DNA from 4 places in the Paenibacillus sp. J31P13 genome. Region 3 is predicted to be linked to each of the others. Evidence: riboswitches for the same ligand, from Rfam matches in the RefSeq annotation. Region 3 holds a riboswitch; each other region holds the start of a gene.

Region 1 (5,204 bases), on a different contig from region 3:
TATTAAAAGCACTTGTCCTACATTCTTACCATTATTAGATCTCTAAATCCACATCTCTTTATCTCTACCTATAAATAGCTGTCTCAAAGCTTTCAATTTGCTCATTTGTACCAATAATAACCATAATATCGCGAATATCAAGTAAATCCGTTGCGGTAGGCGCGATAATCATCCCTTCCGGCTTATTAATTGCGACGATGCTGCAGCCGAATTTTGCCCGCAGGTTAAGATCGCTCAGTGATTTGCCATTTAAGTTTGACGGAACAGCAAGCTCAGCGATCGTATAATCTTTTGACAGCTCAATATAATCAAGCAAATTAGGCGAAACAAGCTGATGAGCAACCCGAATGCCCATATCACGCTCCGGATACACAACACGATCAACGTCGAGCTTCTCAAGTACGCGTCCATGCAATTCACTCATTGCTTTGGCTACGACCTTCTTAACACCGAGATCCTTGAGCAAAATCGCAGTCAAAATACTAGCTTGTATATCGTCACCGATTGCAACAACGCCGCAATCAAAGTTGCGCACCCCTAAAGAACGCAATGTTTCTTCATCCGTACACTCAGCAGATACGGCATGCGTCAACACATTGCTCATATCTTGAACCGCTTCCTCATCCTTATCTATACCGAGCACCTCATGTCCAAGCTGAACCAACTCGCGTCCTAAGCTCGATCCAAATCTCCCAAGACCTATTATAACGAATTGACTTTTCTTAATTGCCACTAGCCTATTCTCCTATCCAATCGTAATTTTGCCTTCAGGATGCCGATACAATTCTTTGTCTGTACGTGGACCGAGCGCATATGCGAGCGTTAATGGTCCAAGCCGTCCGGCAAACATCGTAAGTGCAATGATTATCTTACTCACCTCGGAAAGCTCTGGCGTCAAGCCGAGAGTTAACCCTACTGTCGCAAAGGCTGAGGTAGCTTCAAATAAAATATACAAAAACTTTTGACCTTCAATCATGGATAAGAGCATCGTCACCACGATAACAAGTGCAAGTGAAAGCAACGTAATGGTAAGCGCCTTAAAAATCCGATCTTTTCCTAGTCTGTAACGGAACAAGACAATATCTTCACGGCCGCGAATCATCGCGATAACCGCCCCCATCAGCACAGCAAAGGTTGTTGTCTTGATTCCACCCCCAGTAGAACCGGGAGAAGCGCCTATAAACATTAATATAATGATAAAAAATTGAGTGGCTTGACGAAGTGCCGCTAAATCAAGTGAATTGTATCCTGCCGTCCTTGGCATAACGGATTGGAAAAAGGCTGATAGGATTTTACCGCCCCAATCGAGTGAGCCTAGCGTCAAACTATTGGAAAACTCGAATATAAAAATAACGATAGTACCTGCAGCAATTAGGGTACCCGACATCGTTAGTACAACCTTACTGTGTAAGGAAAGCTTGTGATTTTTGCGCCACTCCATCAGATCGGACATAACGACAAATCCGAGTCCTCCAAAAATAACGAGCAGCATGGCAGTGATGTTCACAATGGGATCAGATACATATGCGGTAAGACTCTGATAATGACCAAATATATCAAAGCCGGCGTTGTTAAAAGCAGATATCGAATGAAATGCACCATAATAAATGGCTTTCCCAAGAGGCATATCCGCTGCAAACCGAGATGCAAATAACGCAGCGCCGACGATTTCGATGGATAACGAATAAATAATGACTCGTTGTATTAATCGAACGATTCCTTCCATGCTGGATTGATTCATCGCTTCCTGCAGCAATAACCGCTCTCTAAGTGAAATCTTTTTACGAAGAACAAGAGCAACTAAGGTGGCCATCGTCATGAATCCTAACCCGCCGAGTTGAAATAGAACCATCAATATAACCTGACCAGCCGTGGAGAAATACGTTCCCGTATCCACAACTACGAGCCCTGTCACGCATGTAGCCGATGTGGCCGTGAACAGCGCATCAATAAATGGCAGCCTGGTGCCATTCGCTGAAGCGAAGGGCATGGATAATAAACAGGCTCCCAGTAAAATAATAAGTGCGAATCCACTAACAAGGATTCGTGGAGGTGACCACGTCAGCACCTTCAAGTTCATCTTCATAATCAGCCTTCTTTTTCCTATGTCATTTGAGTAATGCAGCTATTAGCAGGCACAAAAAAAAGCACTGGAAACTCAAGTGCTTGTGCGATGAGTCCTGATCCATTTCGCCTACGAGGTTAGCTGTCGGATTCGGGCCTGGTCAGGCTGCCCTATTCAGCGGTTAGTGTAACTTCCCGCCAAAATTCACCCCATGCCGCCGCATTGGATAGTTCGACTACCCATCACATTCATTTTTTTGCGTCAGCTTTATGGTTTCCCCGTTTTCCTTCGGAAATTCGGCTTTGCTATTCTATTAGTATGACGTTAACGATTATAATCCCTAATGTAGTTTAGTACAAAGCTTGCATTACCTATAAACAGGCGATATTAGACCAAATCAGGGCAATTCGCTACCGCAGCATGCAATAAGCTTGACGGATATCGTTATTTCTCATTTTTAAGAAAAGAAACTTACTATTCCATTGGATAAATCAGGGATTAATATGATAAGGTAAGCAAATAGGAATTCTATAATATAGACAATAGAGGTGAACCGATGATTGATTCAATTAGACCGAAGGAATGGAAAAGATTCATTTGGGCAGCGATCGCTTGCTTCTTTATTTATTCAGCTGTAGATATAATCCCCATGATTAATTCCATTTCATCTGGCGAATACAACACGAAAGTTCTTGAGAAATCAGCTGCTGAGCTGCAAGCCACTGAATTTGTCCAGAAGGAAACCGGACTTCGTGTAAAATCAGCTAAAGCTGTACACCAATCAGACAAGGTGATGAACGGTTATCTCTCTAAAGAAAAGCTAGCCCAAACCTACAGTGATCGATATGATGCCAGTTTCCCTACGGATACTTTCCAAGTGGATCTCAAATTTGAGTCGAGCGGAAGCGGTTATGTTTATGTACATATGCAAAGCGGTCAAATCGTGGCCTGGAATCTGCTTGTTGGCGGTGAACAGCTGTCAGAGGCTGAAGAAAAGGAGAAAATCAAAGCCTTTCTTACACAGAAGAAATTCAACCCGGCTGATATTAAGAATGCTAAATTATATGAAAATGGTACTTGGGGCGTACAGCCAGCCGGCTTTACAATCGACAAAGCTGCATTGACCGTCGATTTAAAAGCATCAAGCGTGGATGGTCATGCCCTTATTACCACTTACAAACCAGCCTTTGTTGCACCTTCTGATTACATCAAATATGTGAAGAGCCAGGACAAACTGGCAAGCTTTCTTACCAGCTTCGGCTATTTCTTCATGAGCTTCGTTTTGTTTATTTTAGCCATTATTTACGCCGTTCTTTATCGCAAATTTACATCGTTTAAATACGGCATTATTTTGACAATCGTATACTTCATTACTTATATCATTATGAATTTAAACGTCTTGGATGGCATAAGAGCTTCACTCGGGGAAAATAACATGGCCGATCAAACCGTAGCCATCACGGCCGTATTTACGGTACTGCTTACGTTCCCAATGGCAGCGTCCATCTACATCTCTCTAGTAGCCGGTGACGGGCTTTGGAAAGCACAGGGACGTGATCTATGGCCTCGCTTTGGTCAACCGGGTTATGGCAATCATGTATGGCGCGGCATGGGCTTAGGTTATTTGTTTGCTATCATCCTGTTCGCCATTCAGGCTGTTATCTTTATTGGACTGAAACTTTCAATCGGCACTTGGGATACATCCGATGTAACGCAGTCGCCATATAATATCTCCGTATTATGGCTCATGCCGGTACTCGCCTGGGCTGCTGCTATTTCTGAGGAAGCTGTGTTCCGCTTTTTTGGTATTGGTCTATTTCGCAAATGGTTTAAGAACACCTTTGCCGCAGCGATTCTTCCAACGTTGTTCTGGGCGCTCGGTCATGTCATGTATCCGTTCTATCCATCCACGACAAGGCTGATTGAGCTTATGATTATCGGACTCATATTCAGCTATATCTTTATCCGATATGGATTGATTACAGCGATGTTCACACATGCCATATTCGACAGTGTGGCGGTTGGTATCTCGTTATTCACGATTGGCAAAGCACCTAACATTATTTCAGCTATATTCTTCATCGTATTGCCTGTAATAATCGCTTTTGTGCTTAAGCATTTCAGCATCAAAAAAGAAAAGAAGCCGTCCATTAGGACGACTCCTCCCTTAGAGCAGCAATAATTTCTCCTGCTAATTTTTCACCAATAGATAGGGGCCGAAAGTCTTCGACTGAGGCCTCTTTTATTTTTTTGATGGAACCAAAGTGCTTAAGCAGCAGCTTCCTGCGTTTCTCTCCGATACCTGGTATAGAATCAAGCTTCGAATCAACCATCGATTTCCCGCGTTGCTCGCGGTGAAACGTAATGGCAAAACGATGCACCTCATCTTGTATTCTTTGCAGCAAATAAAACTCTTGGCTGTCGCGCGGCAGCGGTACAATCTCAGCGGGGTCACCTGTCATTAGCTGCGCTGTTTTATGCTTGGCATCCTTTACAAGCCCGCACACCGGAATGAACAAGCCCAGCTCATTCTGGAGCACATCAAGGGCAGCCGATATTTGTCCTTTGCCCCCATCGACGACAATCAGATCTGGAGCGACCAGCTCATCCTTTAGTACACGCTCGTAGCGGCGCCTGATAACCTCGCGCATCGTTTCATAATCGTCTGGTCCTTGCACGGTTTTGACCTTATATTTCCGATATTCCTTGCGATCCGGCTTGCCGTCCGTGAAGACAACCATAGCCGATACGGGATTCGTTCCTTGAATATTGGAGTTATCAAAGGCTTCGATTCTGTGCACCTGCTCAAGCCCTAACCAGCCTGCGAGCGATTCTGATGCTCTAACACTTCGCTCCTCGTCCCGTTCAATTAAGCGGAACTTCTCATCCAGCATCACCCTTGCATTCTCGGTGGCCATCGTCACAACCTCGCTCTTGCGGCCCCTCTGCGGCATTAACACCTTTACCTTCAACCAACTGTGCATAGAGGCTATGATGTCGTCAGCATGCGTGGAGACTGCCTCATCCGTTACTGAGGCTCCAACAACCCCATCCTCTGTTTGACCTGCCACTGCTATGCCTTCTGCATCTGGAGGCAGCGGCAATAGTATTTGCCTTGGCAGTGCGGGATTATCGCTAT
Region 2 (5,204 bases), on a different contig from region 3:
GTGCTGAAAATAACCCAGCCTTGTTTACGGTTTTTGGCGAATCTACCGAACGTATAGGTCAGAGCGGCTGGAATACACCACATCGATAATATTTCAATGACATTCGTCAGCGGAGACGGATTTTCAAAAGGATGCGCGGAGTTAACGCCGAAAAATCCCCCACCGTTCGTTCCCAAATGTTTTATCGATACAAGTGAAGCAACGGGACCAATCGCAATTTGCTGCGTCTCTCCTTCAAGCGTCGTAGCCTGAATCGTTGAATCCAGCGTTTGCGGTACTTTTAAACCAACCAATAATAAGGTAACGATGATAGCTAAAGGAATGAGCAAACGAGTGTGTGCTTTAACGAAATCACTGAAAAAGTTGCCAAGCGTCTTGCCTTTGCTAGTCAAACCTCGTATGAATGCGATAGCGACAACAATGCCGGTCGCAGCTGATGTGAACATCATCATCATAATAACGGCCATCTGCGCAAAATAAGACAAACCTGTTTCACCGCTATAATGCTGTAAATTCGTATTCGTCATAAAGCTGATCACCGTATTAAAAGAAAGCGTGGACTCCATATTGTCGATTCCATTTGGGTTGATCGGCAATACCTTCTGGCTTCTTAAAATGAGATAACTAACGGCAACCAGAACGATGTTGGTCAATATTAAGCTAAGCGTATACTTTTTCCAGTTCATTTCTGGACGGTTCTTTAAGCCGGTCAAAAAGTAAAATGCTTTCTCTATAGGTCCAAAAATTTTGTCCGTCCAATTGGCCTCATTCGAAAAAATATGATAAATATAGGTTCCCAAGGGCTTAACGATCAAACATAAGATCAGAATGACCGCTGCCATTTGAAAAATTGCCATTTTATTTCCTCCCTAGGGTTTCCAATGGAAAACCGACATCGAAATCATTTTTATCTATTTGGGTAACTCTTCATTAAAATTTCTCTGGATTAATGAGCGCGTAGACCAGATACAAAAAGATAAGACATGTAAACCCGATTACGATAATCATTGGCTTTCTCCTCCTGTGTCACCTACGACACGTCCGCACCAAGTCAGAAAACCGTAAAATAATAGAAAGGCTCCTGCCAATGCCCAAATCATAAACAGATCCATCATATTTATTCCTCCTCGACCTTCTCCTCAGCGGATTTTATTCCTTGTCATGAAGCAGATAGGAAACATCGCTGCTATTGGAATGAATGACATAACTGGCTCCTAATCCTTTATAGATGAGCCTGGAATTCATGCTGCCTGTAATGACGTAAATGGGCTTTCCCGTCCAAGACCGACATATTTGAATGTATCTGCAGCAAAGCGGCAAACTGACTTCAAATATAAAGACTTTTCCAACCGGCATTTTAGGAAGATGCCAATTGCTGCGATCGGCAGTATCCAGCGGTACAACATGTTCTACCCCAAGGTCCTTTAGCCGCGATTTTTCCGTTTCATTATTTGTAAGGGCTGCAAATGGCAAGCCCTTCATCTTAAGTGTTTTGATAAATTGCTCTCCAGCTTTATTTGGCGCTGATACTAAAATAAATTCATCATGGGATACCATGACCGCACTCCTCCATATCGTTTCAGGCAACAAAAAAGAAGCTGTAGGAAGAGAAAGCTCTCCTTCAGCTTCTTAGACGCGGGTAAATAAACCCACAGCTAATCACGGAATTGTTGCCTCTCTTGAGACGCTTACGAGGTTAGCTGACGGATTCGGGCGTAAGAGTCGCCCTACTTGACGGAAATCTACAACTTCCGTAAAGATTCACCCCTGAACTGAAAACACATTGGTCATCAATTCGTTTGGTTCCCCCGTTCACTGAAAGGATTCTATTTCTAGATCCTCTCATGTGATTCAGCGGCTATTCGCCATAACATGATTTTAGGACATAAAACACAGAGGCCGTGTCCCCTGTGGTCAATTGATCACAAGCTTCATCATCCTCTCATCTGCGACGCTTACGAGGTTAGCTGCCGGATTCGGACGGTGAGAGTCGCCCTACATGAAGGAAAATAACCATGGATTTCTCCTTCACGATTCACCCCAAATGACTTGTATTCGACTCTCACATCGAAAACTTATCATCGTTTGGTTCCCCCGCTTTCCTTGCGGAAATTAAGCGATATGAATTAACAATCATTGTAAGCAATGAATGATCTGAGTCGTATCATATGCCGATCGAAATATTTTGTAAAGAAGGACGCCGCCTCAAATTACACGCCGTTTGACACTCTGCATCTCCAAACCCATATCATTCTTCTATTTACTCCATCATACTCTCGTTTTCTCACTATTTCTAAAACAAAAAGCAAATGAAAGCATTCGGAATTATAATCATGGATTGCTTAAGCTTTGCAGGGTTGTATCCGTTTACAATGACCGAATTTGGCTAAATATGATCGAATCATCACTTAAACTACGTTTTACTTCTATAAGGCAAGGACGTATGATTGCTTGCGACAGCTAAGCTGCTTTTATGGCCTCATTATTATTAACCATAAACAAGGAGTGTGTGATCGCTATGAGCTATCCCGCTGTAACCAAATCCAACAACGATAGATTGACCCATCGGATTGGATCTATGGAGATCATTCGATATGACGATCATCAAATCGCTCTCCCTTCGGATAGCGATCATTGCTATTGCGGTCTGCTTAAAATTTCAAGTGATGGCGTACATGGATGGGGAGAGTACTCGTTACCAAGCTTGCCATGCCATTTTGACATGATTAGCTGGGCATCCGTGTTTTTACATCTAAAAGGTCTTACTTTGGAAGAGGCTATACATTATGTAGAAGAAAGTGATGAAGCGTGGGGACATACAAGGAGAGAGCTTGCGCTCTGTACATTATTAGATTTAAACCAAAGACTGCAGGACTACACGAATCATCAAGAAAGAAATGAAATGCTCTTTGCCAGCTCTATTCTTATGGATTACTCACAATCCTATTATTCTTTCTAAATCTAAGAAAGTTCTGATTCAGCAACCTTTTAACAGGGGTAACGTCTATACATAAAGTAATCCAATATCTGTTAAATGAGGTGCTTCAGAATGAAAAAGACCATTTCTTTACTGGTCATCTTAGTGTCTTTACTTGCATTAGGAAATCCTGCCTTGGTGTATGGCGCGAAAACTCAAACGATCTTGTCACTCCCACTCACGGGTATTATTGACATCGACGATAGAAGCTATAAGGATTATTTCACTGCACTGCAAAAGGACGGAACGATTTGGATCGGGAACGGTGACGAGCCCGCCATTAGAGGACCGCGAATTGCAGGAGCGGTAAGGGTAGCAGGCAATCTTGCTCTGACCTCATCCGGTGAGGTATGGAGCTGGAGTACGGACTCCCGCGAGGAGCCGAAACAACTGGTTGAATTATCAAATATACGAGATATTGCCGTTGGACCTGCAAATATGGCTCTAAATGATAAGGGACAAGTGTATGCATGGGGCAACGCTTGTTTGATTTCACTTATGAGACCTGACTTTCAGGAACGAAAAGAGGGGCAGTTATGCTTCTTAGAGAGTGAAGCAGCAGAAGAGGATATTGTTCAAGCGAACATACCTAAGCTAGCTGTAGAAAATGTAAAAGCCATTAAGGCTTCGCATCAAAGCCTTATCGTACTAAAGAAAGACGGAAAGACGCTAAATCGTTATGGCCATACCTATGTCTTTGAATTAGGAATGGTTCCCTTTAATTCGACCACACCTGTAATCGATTTCGTCGGTTATGACAGCGATGCTGTGACACACTGGGATGTTCTTCTGCTTTCAGATAAAGGATTGGTATCTGGGCTGCCTAAGGAAACCTTTGAGCAGTTCAGTGTAAGTTATGAAGGATACTATTCCTTGTACTTAAATAAAGACGGGTCGGTGTGGGGAGCAGCAGCCGGAACAGAAGGAGCCCCGCAGCGAATTCCCGCCTTGAAAAATATCGTTGAGGTCCATGCTGTCGCTTTAAACAGCGGCACGGCATTAGATAAAAATGGAATCGTATGGACTTGGGGCAATCGCCACAATATGCCATATAACGGTAAACCTGATAAATTAGCAACCAAAATTAGTGCTAAGCCTGTAAGTCGACAATTGTCCTTGAAGGTGGACGGAACCTACATCGCATCAAATCCCGGTCCCATCCAAATAAATGGAGTCACCTTCGTTCCGATCCGCGCTCTCATGGAATCCATTGGAGCAAAGGTAGCATACGCTAACGATCAGATTAAAGTTACTTATGGAGATCAAGTGCTCCAAATGAAAGTATATGACAAGTCAGCCGTATTAAACGGAAAGACGATACAAATGCCCGCAGCAGCCACCTCTCATGGAGGCCGAACCTTCATACCGGTACGATTTATTGCAGAAGCCTTTGGCGCGGAGGTTAAATGGGATGCGGTAGATGCCTGTGTCCTCGTTCAGTTTCCGAATAAGGGTGCCAACAAATAAACCTAACGCCTAAAAAGCATTAAAACACGCCAATCCTTAAGCTGGATTGGCGTGTTTTTCCTTTAAATCTGTAAATCCATACATGAAAACCAGCTGCGCGTGGAAGGCTATGATCGTTGTCATTTTAAGAGAAGGAGGTGCCAAAGTGTCCCAAGAACAAAACGAACCAACAAAAGCAGAAGTACAAACGACTAAACTAAATAAATTACCTCTCGCAGGTAAATTTGATACCGAGTTTTCTGCTGAAGAAGCGGCTGAGGTATTTGAGCAAAATCAAAATCAATCCTCTAACGAGGCTTCTAATCATCAGGAATAACATATAAACAAAAAACAAAGCTTGGTCTCATTATGAGCCAAGCTTTGTTTTTTTGTTTGTCTGGCGGTGCTTTGTTTCTTATTTCTTATTTCTTATTGCTTGCAAGCCATTCATCCAGCTGTGTCTGGGCTTCTGCAATAATTTTATCAAGACCCTGCGCATTCAGCTTCTCAATCGCTTTTGGCAAAATTTTAGCCGGATCAACAGAGCCTGTATTAAGCGCAGGACCAAACTCATCAACCGCATTTTTTACATTTGCGATCTCCGTCATCACCTTAGATGGATCGAACTGGAACCCAAGCAGCGGTGCATTCGTCGATTTATCATTAAATATTTTGTACTGCTCCCATTTATCCGCAGGATCAGACTGCAGCTTGTCAAGAAGGAACATGTTCCCAAGCGTAAACGCAGCCATTCCATAGCCTGAATCAGGAATCGGCTCAT
Region 3 (5,204 bases):
TTCCATCCCGTAACAAGAAGTTCTGAGATTATTTTACGACAAATCTTTCGTAGAGCTCAGGAGCTGTACAGCGAAGGTTATACCTTTAATTGGATACCGAAATCGCTGGAGGGACTTCTTCTAAATACCATTACGGTACGGGATTATTTAAAGCTGGATGAGGCGCTTATACAGACGGTATTTGCTCAGTGGGCAGAGGAAAGTGATCCACTATTGAGTGATCTATGTGATCGTTTTCTAAATCGCAAATTATATCAATATATTACGATTGAAAACCCAGATGAAACGCTATTAAATGAGATCAAAAATTGCTTCTCTTCTATAGGAATGAATCCTGCTTATCATATGGAAATTGATTTTCCATTTGATCTGCCATATGACGTCTACCGTCCAGATAAAAAAGAAGGCGAAAAGAAAGAAAAAGCGCCGATTTTGTTGTTAGATGGGACGGATGACATTAGCGAAATATCGGCTAAGTCCGACATTGTTCGCTCTATTACTGGTTTGCATCAGGGAGAGTATCATCTTTACTTCCCAGTTGAGCCGCTCAAAAAAAATATTGGTTTGATTTCGGAGCCCATGAAGAAATTGTTTAAACTTAATTAAAGGAGCATGACATCAACATGACATTACTATTTGACACCCATACGCACTTGGACTCGCCCAATTTTAATGAGGATCGGGATGAAGTGATTAAACGCGCTAGAGAAGCGGGCGTAGATCTTTTGCTTAATATAGGATTTAATCGTGAGACGATTCCGACTACAATGGCTCTTGCCGAAAAATACGATTTTATTTATGCAGCAGTAGGCTGGCATCCCGTAGACAGTATCGATATGCTCCCGGAGGATTTGGAGTGGATAGAGCGGTTGTGCTCGCATGAGAAGGTTGTCGCTATCGGAGAAATTGGTCTTGATTATCACTGGGACACGTCTCCAAAAGATGTTCAGCAGCGTGTTTTCCGTGAACAAATCCGTCTAGCTCACAAGGTGAATAAGCCGATTGTCATTCATAATCGCGATGCGCACGAGGATATTATTCGGATTCTTCGAGAAGAAAATGCCTCTCAGGTTGGAGGCGTTATGCACTGCTTCTCAGGGAGCTGGGAAACGGCAAAACAATGTCTCGATATGAACTTTTATATTTCATTTGGAGGTCCTGTTACCTTCAAAAATGCAAGGGTGCCAAAAGAGGTTTTGAAGCAGGTTCCACTGGACCGAATTTTGATTGAAACGGATGCTCCATATTTGTCTCCGCACCCCCTTCGAGGGAAGCGAAATGAGTCCTCTTATGTGTCTCTAGTCGCAGAGACGGTAGCCGAATTATTGGGCAAATCTGTTGAAGAAATAGGTGCATTAACGACTGAAAACGGTAAAAAATGTTTTGGTATTGTATAAAAACGAGAGATATCAAGAGTAAATAAGACCTTTATCGCGTAAAAACTAATTTTTATATCGATAATCGCTTATTTTTTCCGAGTTTAACCAGCTTTTTCGCTAAAATCGTCTTTTATCGTATCTTTACAATTGACCACGGATGAGGTTATGATTCAACTCAGAGCTATTAAATTTTGTATTGGATTTCCAGTTCGCGCTTAATCTCCAAGTCGGAGAGCGGGGGAACCAGGTGCGGTAAATCGTTCCGCATTTTGATATTCTTCAGGGGTGAATTTCGGAGACATTGCCATGAGCATTGTGCTTCGTTTAGGGCAGCTCTCTTGCCCGAACCCGTCAGCTAACCTCGTAAGCGTAAATAGAGAGTGATCAAAATCGTGCATCCACTTTTTCTGTATCCCAGTGTATCTATTACCGGGAAGCCACGAAACAGATCTCTGTCGACGGCTTCTTTTTATTTTCGAATAATCGAAAATTTGACGTCATAGGGATAGAAAGATGGGGGTGTCGAGATAGATAGATGTTCTGGATTGCGTGCTTGCACGCCAATATACTATAGTCGCGTCAGTTGTATCATGCGTAACACTTGGCGGCGGGGCTATGAAGGAGGACCGATGAAGTGGGACTATTCCAAGTAAAGGACACCCATGGGAAACGATCATCCAGCATGTCTTTCGCATTGCGATGGAAGCGTGAAAACTTGCGTTTGATTCTTTTGAGTGCTACTATCTCAATCGCTATGACTTTCATGTTTTTGGTGTTGTTGTACGGAACGGCTGTCAAAAGCGTCTCCGTAGTAGTGAACGGACAAGAAACCGTTGTGGAAACAAAGCAATGGGTCCTGCAACGCCTACTGGATGAACAAGCTATCGCAATTGGACCACATGATGAGGTGTCCGTACCGCTTAATGCGGCATTAAAGGACGGAGATCGTATTGAGGTAACTCAAGCGATACCGGTAATTGTGAAAGCTGATGGCAAGACATCAACAGTGTACACGACAGAGAGAACAGTGCAGGCAGCGATCGAGGAATTACATATTCCAATTCGAGACCAAGATAAAATAATGCCACCGCTAGATACGGCATTAAATGCAGAGTTAACGGTGACGGTTGTACGCGTCGACACGAAGATGTCCGAGTCCGAACGTGCAATGCCGTTCTCTATCGTGAAGAAAGAAGACCCTACACTTGAAGCAGGCAAAGAAAAGCTTGTGCAAAATGGTAAGGAAGGTCTGATTGTTGAGCAAATCGTGAAGCAGTATGAAGATGGTGTACTTATCTCGAAGAAGATGGTCAACAAGGTTGTTGAGACAGCTGCTGTCGATCAGGTTGTTGCTGTTGGAACGAAGAAGGCAGAACCTAAAGTAACGGTTCTTTCGAACAAGTCGCCTAGCATTGCAACGCTTACGAAGAGCGGTGTAACCTTTAAAGCGAAGAAGGTACTGAATAATGTCACTTTAACTGCTTACTCTGCAGGTGTAGAGTCAACAGGAAAAGGTGAGAAGCATCCTTTATACGGGGTAACGGCTTCTGGCACACGTGTGCATGAAGGACGGACCATCGCAGTTGATCCTAAGGTAATTCCTATCGGTTGGTGGGTCTATATCGAGGGAGTCGGCTTCCGGCGAGCTGAAGATAAGGGAAGTGCTATCAAAGGCAATAAAATTGATGTTTATTTTGACAGTAATAAAACAGCAGATAAATTCGGCAGAAAGAAAGGCGTAACCGTCTATCTTCTCGGTCCGAACAAACCAACTGCAAGCTAATATCTAGAGGTACGCTATCATTTTATCGTATTTTTTAATTAAATATGCCATCATAAGGAGAGGCAATGCCTCTTCTTTTTGTATGTTCGTATGCAGAAAAAGGGAATCTAAACAGAGGGGAATGATCTTGATGATCAAAGAGATCATTGTCGTTGAAGGTAAAGACGATACTGTAGCGATTAAACGCGCGGTAGAAGCAGATACGATAGAGACAAACGGCTCCGCTATCGGTGAAGATGTGCTGCGGCGGATTGCGCTCGCAAATGAACGTCGCGGCGTTATTATATTTACAGACCCCGATCATGCAGGTGAACGCATTCGCAAAATTGTTGCGCGTCATGCGCCAGGCTGTAAGCATGCTTTTTTGCCACAAGAGAAAGCATTGTACAAGGGTGATATCGGTATTGAGAATGCAAGCCCAGAAGCTATTCGAACGGCGCTCTCAGAGCTCCGTACAGAGTCTCCAGATGAAGTCGGCGAAATTAGCTGGGATGACTTAATGGAAGCAGGTTTAATCGTGCACGAGGATGCTTCTAATAGACGTCTGCAAATGGGCAAGCTATTAGGAATAGGATATGCGAATGGAAAGCAGTTCTATAAACGCTGTACAAGCTTCAGAATTTCAAAAGCAGAGTTCATAGAGGCACTGCGTCAAATGGAACAGGAACGGGAGTGAAAGCAGAATGAGCAAGCAAGAGCATGAAGAGCAGCGTACTGCAGCAGCTGGAGCCAAAGCCGCAGCAATAGAGGTAGCAACACCTAAGCGGACAAAAGAGATTATTGCAAAATACGGATTCTCCTTCAAGAAGAGCTTGGGACAAAACTTTTTGATCGACCAAAATATATTGAACAAAATCGTAGCAGCTGCTGAACTGGATAAGACAAAAGGCGCGCTGGAGATTGGTCCCGGTATTGGTGCTCTTACTCAGCGGCTTGCAGCTGAAGCGGGAAGCGTAACCGCAGTCGAAATAGATAATCGCCTTATACCGATATTGCGTGATATTTTATCCGATGAGCCTCATACAACCGTCATACATGGTGATATTCTGAAGCTTGATCTCAAGCAATTATTTGCTGAGCAATTTGCTGGCTTGTCAGGCGTGAGTGTAGTCGCTAATCTTCCCTACTATGTAACGACTCCAATTCTCATGAAGCTCCTAGAGGGGAAGCTTCCGCTTGAGCATATCGTGGTTATGATTCAGAAGGAAGTAGCAGAACGGATGGCTGCGAAGCCAGGAGGCAAGGAATACGGCAGTCTGAGTGTGGCTGTTCAGTATTATTGCGTACCTCAGGTCGTATGCATGGTTCCTAATACCGTATTTATTCCGCAGCCGAATGTCGATTCCGCTGTTATTAAGTTATCCATACGTGAAAAGCCTGCTGTTGATGTTCCAGATGAGGATCATTTTTTCCGAGTGGTACAAGCAAGCTTTGCACAGCGTCGTAAGACGCTTGCGAACAACTTGACTGCCTTTGTAGGGAAGGATCGTCGTGAAGCGCTGACAGAAATGCTGTTAAAGCTTGAAATTGATCCAATTCGACGCGGTGAGACGCTATCCTTGGAGGAATTTGCACGTATAAGCCGCAGCATGTTGGAGGCAGGTTGGGGAAATAAACCGACAGAAGCATAAAATACTCACCATTCGCCCTCTCTGCCCATAGGATAGACGAAGAGGTGATTTACCTATGAAGCAAGGGGACCTGGTCGTCCGCAAATCGTATGGCGGTGACGTATTATTCCGTGTTGAGGCTGTTCGTACTGAAAAGGCCATTTTGAAAGGCACGGACTACCGCTTATTGGCGGATGCTCCTATTCCAGATCTATCTGTCGTACGCGACCCAGGATCGACAAAAGTGGTGCAGCAAGTACAAATAAAAGTGAATGACTCCATAAGACGTATGTATTCCGAACGTGAGAAGCAAGCAACCCAGAACGAGGACAGCATCAGGCATGCGATGCAGCAGAGCCAGCCATTTTTTGAAGTACCGGGAAAAGTGCTCCATCTTGACGGCGACGGTAACTACTTAAAGAAAAGCATGCA
Region 4 (5,204 bases), on a different contig from region 3:
TACGGGCATTCCCGGCGTAAGAATCAAGCTCTATTTAGACCCTTCACATGCCGAGCTTAAGGACCGCTATATGCATGCAGCCAAATCTGCGTTATCGAGCTATGCGAAATGGTATGGCGAATACCCATACAGTACATTATCAATTGTCGTACCGCCTAAGGGTGCTGGAGGGGCAGGCGGGATGGAATATCCAACGCTTGTTACGGCATTCTCAGCTGAATCCGAGAACCCTGGGTATGATCTAGAAAGAACGGTCGTACATGAAATTGGTCACCAATATTGGTACGGCATGGCTGCCTCTAACGAATTCGAAGAAGCATGGCTGGATGAGGGCTTTACTTCCTATGCCGAGGATAAAGTGATGGAAACCGCTTATGGTCTAGAAGCAAACCTACCGCTCGAAGCCAGCTATATGACTGATCCTGCGCCGCTTAAGCTGCTTTCATGGAGCTACAGCAGTCATACGCAATATGCTGAAAATGTATATATGCGAGCGAAGCTTGTACTCATTGGCATTGAGAATGAGGTTGGATCACGAACGATGCAGAAGATTTTGCGGACTTATTTTCAAAAATATAAATTTAAGCATCCCTCAACAGCCGATTTCCAGCGTGTTGTGGAGCAGGTAACCAAAACAAAATGGACGGAATACTTCAGAAATTATGTATATGACAAGCAAATGGCCGATTATTCAATAGCGTCCATTCAAGTCAAGCCAGTCATGGAAAATGGCTCACAAATGTATGAATCGACTGTTGTCTTAAGCAGGCATGGTGGAACAAACGGCGATATCCCTGTCGTTCTTCAGTTTACAGACGGTACGAAGATAACGAAGCGATGGAATGGTGAAGAATCGAATATTCAATTCAATCAATTGCATACCTCTCCGCTTCAATGGGCTATCATTGATCCCGAGCATAACAATGTTCTCGATAACAAGCATATTAACAATTATATGCAAGCACAGCTGCCAGAAAAAACACGTGTACGTTGGAACCTAGGCACAGTGACGTTTATTGAGGGGCTTCTCGGAGCACTGGGCTGGTAAGTAATCGCGTTCAAGGAGCGAAAAAAAATGAAGATACACATGAAGCAAGGCTGGCAGCTGGCGGTCAAACACTTTCACTTTGTCATTCTACTCTTTCTATATCAGCTGCTCTGGGGATTTTTCTTATACCGCTTTATCGATTCGGTCGTCTCACCCCTGCTGCGGCGCTACCCGAGCTCCTACCCTGCCGAAGGAGCTCGTCAGCTCTTTCTGACAGAGGCTCAGTTCCAACTGTTTAAAACAGATCTGATCATGCCCTATATATGGGCACTAGGCGGTTTGTTAGCCATCAGAATGCTGCTCACACCCTTATTTAATGCTGGGTTATTCTACTCGCTCAATCAGTTCAGAAGCCAGTCCAACACCCGCTTCCTAGAAGGTATCCGCAGAGCATGGAAGCCTGTTATGCTGCTCTACTGGGTAGAGTCCGTTCTCGCAATCGCCCCTGCCTGGTGGCTGCTGCCTCGAGCATTGAACGCCATGCTATCGAGCGGATCAACTCCGGAGCTGATCAAGACGGTGCTGCCAGGAGCGGCAGTATGGCTGCTATGGGCAACGGTGCTTCATCTTCTCTTTCTTGCTATGCAGCTTGGTGCAGCAAACGGCACAGGCGCCTTCAGCAACCTATGGCGCGCTCTAAGAAACTTTCTCTCCTATGCAGCGATATCGCTCGTAATGTGGGCTATCGGTGCAGCGCTAGGTCTCCTTGTATCTAGTCTATCCATGCTTTGGGCAGGTTTGTTCGCACTTATTCTTCATCAGGGCTATTATCTCATTCGCACTCTGGTCAGGGTGTGGACCATCGCCGCTCAGTATGAATATTTGCAATCAAAATCTTAATAGCAATCCCTTTTACATTCAAAAGGGAAGTCTATATACATCAAAACCTTCCAACTAGTTGGAAGGTTTTTTTTGAATGAGATATTTTTAATTTTTCGATAAAAACCGAATAACGATCACGATTTGCTAGCCTCTAAGCTAGTCCAAATGACTTAGCCGCACAAGGACAAATCGGCATATTTTACATGAAATCCACATAATTAATGAAAATGAGTCATGACATATCGTTAGAAAGTACTTTTAATCATTGTTTAATGGCAAGAAAGATGTTTAAACGAGCCTTATCGTCAGAAGGTTACATGAGAATTATTAGAATTAACGAGTAAAGGCAGGAAATTAATGAGAAAAAAAGAATAATTGTTAAGAGCAATAAAAAAACGGCCTAATTCCCTTCGGGGAAACGGGGGAACCACTCTGGGTGAATTGATTTCGACGCTGATTTTTCGCAGCGCCTGAGGAATCATAGGGAGCCTTCAACCGAACCCCACAGCTAACCTCGTCGGCATTGGAAGGAGCTTCACAATTGAAAAAGTTTTCAGCAGTTATTTTTGGTTTTGTTCTTTTGCTTGCATTTCAAACGGGAAGCGCTTTTGCAGCCTCAAAAATGAACGGATATATCGATAATGTTATTGGTAGCCCGTACAAAAGCGGTGGAACGACGGCGAAAGGTTTTGATTGCTCCGGTTTTACGAGCTATGTGTTCGAGAAAATGGGCATTGACCTACCGCGCACTTCCTCATCCCAAGCAAAAGCAGGTACGAAGGTCGCTAAAGCTGACCTACAACCGGGAGATCTCGTGTTCTTCGACACGGTCGGCAGCAATAACGGCTCCGTATCCCACGTTGGCATTTACATTGGAGATGGTAAGTTTGCACACTCATCCTCTAGCCGAGGTGTTGTAACAGACAAACTTAGCTCTTCTTATTATGAGGACAGCTACGTGACTGCGCGTCGCGTTATGGACTCTGAATCATTCTCTAATTATGCTGACGAAAAATAGAGCGATCCTAGCCCCCTAGGCTATAAGATAAGCTCACCCAACAATGCCGCAATTATTTCTCTCCTTAAGAGGAAAGAGGAATGATATGCGGCTTTGTTGTTTCTTCTCATCCGCAAAAATATTTCTAGATACTAATAAATAAACCTCCACATCCGTTTTGAAACAACGAATGTGGAGGTTTTTCCTTACTATGTTATTTACTGGATAACAAATTGTGATTCACTTGATTTCTTCCTAATAAGAGCATCGTTCCGAGCAGCAGCAGCATAAGGACCACAAGTGCACTTATAAACCATATCGTGGTTTCAATACTATATTGATCCATGAACCAGCCTGTTAAACGCGGGAAAATGGCTCCGCCCAGACCACCGCAAGCAACGAGTAAACTCGTTGTCCGCTCAGTCATGCCAGGTATGAGTCCATTAGCATAGACGAGCGCGATACCGAATATACCTGAGAAAAATAATCCGCTTAGCGCTACAAATAGAAGCATCCAGCTGAGCTCGCCCATTAGCGCCATAAGAATCAAGACGACCGTAGCTCCTGCAGTCGCAACAAACAAATAACGTGAATAGCCCATACGTTCAGCAAGCACGCCTGCAAATAACCGACCAAACACCATCATTCCCCAGAACAAGCTGAGCACAGCTGTCGCACTCGCTTCTCCCACCCCGGAACGATCAATTAAAATGGATGGCAAATAGTTAGAAAAGCTCATTTCCATCCCTACATAGATCATAAAGAATAGTGCCGAGAGCAATAGAAACGGCAATACCTTGCGCTGATAGCCAAAGAAGACAGATATTCCTTCAGATCCTACCTTTGATGGATTGGCCGTCTTAGAGCCCTCAGAACCGTCGCTAGAGCGCGGTTGAACGACGAGCTGATCATCCAATTCACCAAAAGAGGTCGTCAGCCAAAGAACAAAGGTTATGCCGGATATAGCCGCCAGAATCGGAAAGGATAGCTGCCACACGTTTTTTTGAATCAGATATGCTGCAGCTATAGGAATTAGCAGTGCCCCGACGCCAAAAAAGGTTTCCAAACGGCTCATTGCAGAAGCCTTTCCATTCTTAACTAGATCGATAATCATCGCGCCTACGATAGCTTCTGTCATACCAAAGCCAAGACCTGCAAACGGTGCAATGGCAAGCATATAACCCCAAGGGAGTAGCAGGCTGTAAGCCGCTTCACCAACAGTCAATACGCCAATCGCTAGAAGCACCGCTCCTCTTTTGCCCATTCTTGCTGTAATAGACGGGGCTAACAGCACGCCAACTAGAAATCCGAGAAATTGATTCATAATCCATTGTCCGCCATCTTGGTAGACCAAATCATAGTGTGCCATTAACTGTTCTAAAATAGCGCCGCCCACCACATGGGCAATACCAATCAACAAATAGCTTAAACAACCCAGCCATAATAACTTTTTCATGCGATTGTTTCTCCTTATGCACGAACATCCCATTGTGCCAATCTGATATAATTATCCTGCATCGTTCATCTTGCTCATTGCAAAGCAAATGATGCATTGGAGGTAATAACTAATGAACCAAACGCAAAGCTCCACTTATTATAAACGAGATGGGATGGCTATGACTATACATCCAATGGAAATTTGGCATGCTGAAGCCATTTGCCTCTGGAGCTACGATGCTCCTTACGATTCTTATAATTGGCCTTCCTGGGATCAAATGAAAAAAGACGAAACCGAGTTTGGCGATTCCGTCCTGCGTGCTGCGCAATATGCTGCTGTTCTGGGTGATCAGTTAGAGTTGATTGGCTATGCACAATTTTTCCCTATCGCAGGCGTGACCCGGTTAGGCCTAGGGCTTCGTCCTGATCTCTGCAGCCATGGCCTCGGTCCAGCCTTAGCTCAGTGCATAGCCTTAGAAGCTCGTAGACGCCAGCCCGAACATGAAATTGATCTTGAGGTAGCGACGTGGAACAAACGAGCTGTCCGAGCTTATGAGCATGCCGGCTTCCATATAACTGATACTTATACACTGGAGACTCCGAAGGGCTCTCTTGAGTGTCATTGTATGGTGTACGAGCCTATAGATGGCTAGAGGCGCTGTACTTCCCTCTCCTTATCCCTTAAATCCTTAAATAGAATAAGTCCAGGCGCAACGAGAACAGAAACCGTTCGTATCCATAGCTGTGAGTCAAGATCCGTATAGGCACGGGATACGGTAGCTTTGCGATACTCATTAAGCTGTACAAGATTAGGTACAAAATAAGGCCGCCAGCTCCAATTTGCACCGCGATACTGCTCTTCACGCCGCCACTCTTCAGCCGATATCCGGCAATAATTAG

Evidence for each region. A riboswitch is a leader RNA that binds a small molecule or an ion and turns the genes downstream of it on or off. The one in region 3 is predicted to bind cyclic di-AMP.
Region 1: it holds a riboswitch for cyclic di-AMP, as region 3 does, so the genes downstream of both, AC0YOD_RS20695 (TrkH family potassium uptake protein) here and AC0YOD_RS27345 (ubiquitin-like domain-containing protein) in region 3, are expected to answer to the same signal.
Region 2: it holds a riboswitch for cyclic di-AMP, as region 3 does, so the genes downstream of both, AC0YOD_RS15930 (hypothetical protein) here and AC0YOD_RS27345 (ubiquitin-like domain-containing protein) in region 3, are expected to answer to the same signal.
Region 4: it holds a riboswitch for cyclic di-AMP, as region 3 does, so the genes downstream of both, AC0YOD_RS27850 (C40 family peptidase) here and AC0YOD_RS27345 (ubiquitin-like domain-containing protein) in region 3, are expected to answer to the same signal.

Annotation. Positions count from the first base shown of each region.
Region 1 is NZ_JBWDNR010000006.1:200,317-205,520, reverse strand. Features, by position in the region: gene AC0YOD_RS20705 (LysR family transcriptional regulator) at 1-6, shown strand, start outside; gene AC0YOD_RS20700 (potassium channel family protein) at 65-727, opposite strand; gene AC0YOD_RS20695 (TrkH family potassium uptake protein) at 746-2,086, opposite strand; cyclic di-AMP (ydaO/yuaA leader) riboswitch at 2,177-2,377, opposite strand; gene AC0YOD_RS20690 (CPBP family intramembrane glutamic endopeptidase) at 2,622-4,247, shown strand; gene uvrC (excinuclease ABC subunit UvrC) at 4,216-5,204, opposite strand, start outside.
Region 2 is NZ_JBWDNR010000004.1:361,199-366,402, forward strand. Features, by position in the region: gene kdpA (potassium-transporting ATPase subunit KdpA) at 1-857, opposite strand, end outside; gene kdpF (K(+)-transporting ATPase subunit F) at 931-1,008, opposite strand; gene AC0YOD_RS15930 (hypothetical protein) at 1,150-1,557, opposite strand; cyclic di-AMP (ydaO/yuaA leader) riboswitch at 1,670-1,838, opposite strand; cyclic di-AMP (ydaO/yuaA leader) riboswitch at 1,938-2,129, opposite strand; gene AC0YOD_RS15935 (hypothetical protein) at 2,519-2,959, shown strand; gene AC0YOD_RS15940 (stalk domain-containing protein) at 3,050-4,444, shown strand; gene AC0YOD_RS15945 (hypothetical protein) at 4,590-4,760, shown strand; gene AC0YOD_RS15950 (ABC transporter substrate-binding protein) at 4,846-5,204, opposite strand, start outside.
Region 3 is NZ_JBWDNR010000016.1:10,016-15,219, forward strand. Features, by position in the region: gene AC0YOD_RS27335 (HD domain-containing protein) at 1-606, shown strand, start outside; gene AC0YOD_RS27340 (TatD family hydrolase) at 624-1,397, shown strand; cyclic di-AMP (ydaO/yuaA leader) riboswitch at 1,582-1,765, shown strand; gene AC0YOD_RS27345 (ubiquitin-like domain-containing protein) at 2,014-3,162, shown strand; gene rnmV (ribonuclease M5) at 3,293-3,838, shown strand; gene rsmA (16S rRNA (adenine(1518)-N(6)/adenine(1519)-N(6))-dimethyltransferase RsmA) at 3,846-4,793, shown strand; gene yabG (sporulation peptidase YabG) at 4,849-5,204, shown strand, end outside.
Region 4 is NZ_JBWDNR010000017.1:32,129-37,332, reverse strand. Features, by position in the region: gene AC0YOD_RS27860 (M1 family metallopeptidase) at 1-1,048, shown strand, start outside; gene AC0YOD_RS27855 (hypothetical protein) at 1,076-1,888, shown strand; cyclic di-AMP (ydaO/yuaA leader) riboswitch at 2,258-2,408, shown strand; gene AC0YOD_RS27850 (C40 family peptidase) at 2,412-2,888, shown strand; gene AC0YOD_RS27845 (MFS transporter) at 3,082-4,323, opposite strand; gene AC0YOD_RS27840 (GNAT family N-acetyltransferase) at 4,436-4,957, shown strand; gene AC0YOD_RS27835 (EAL domain-containing protein) at 4,954-5,204, opposite strand, start outside.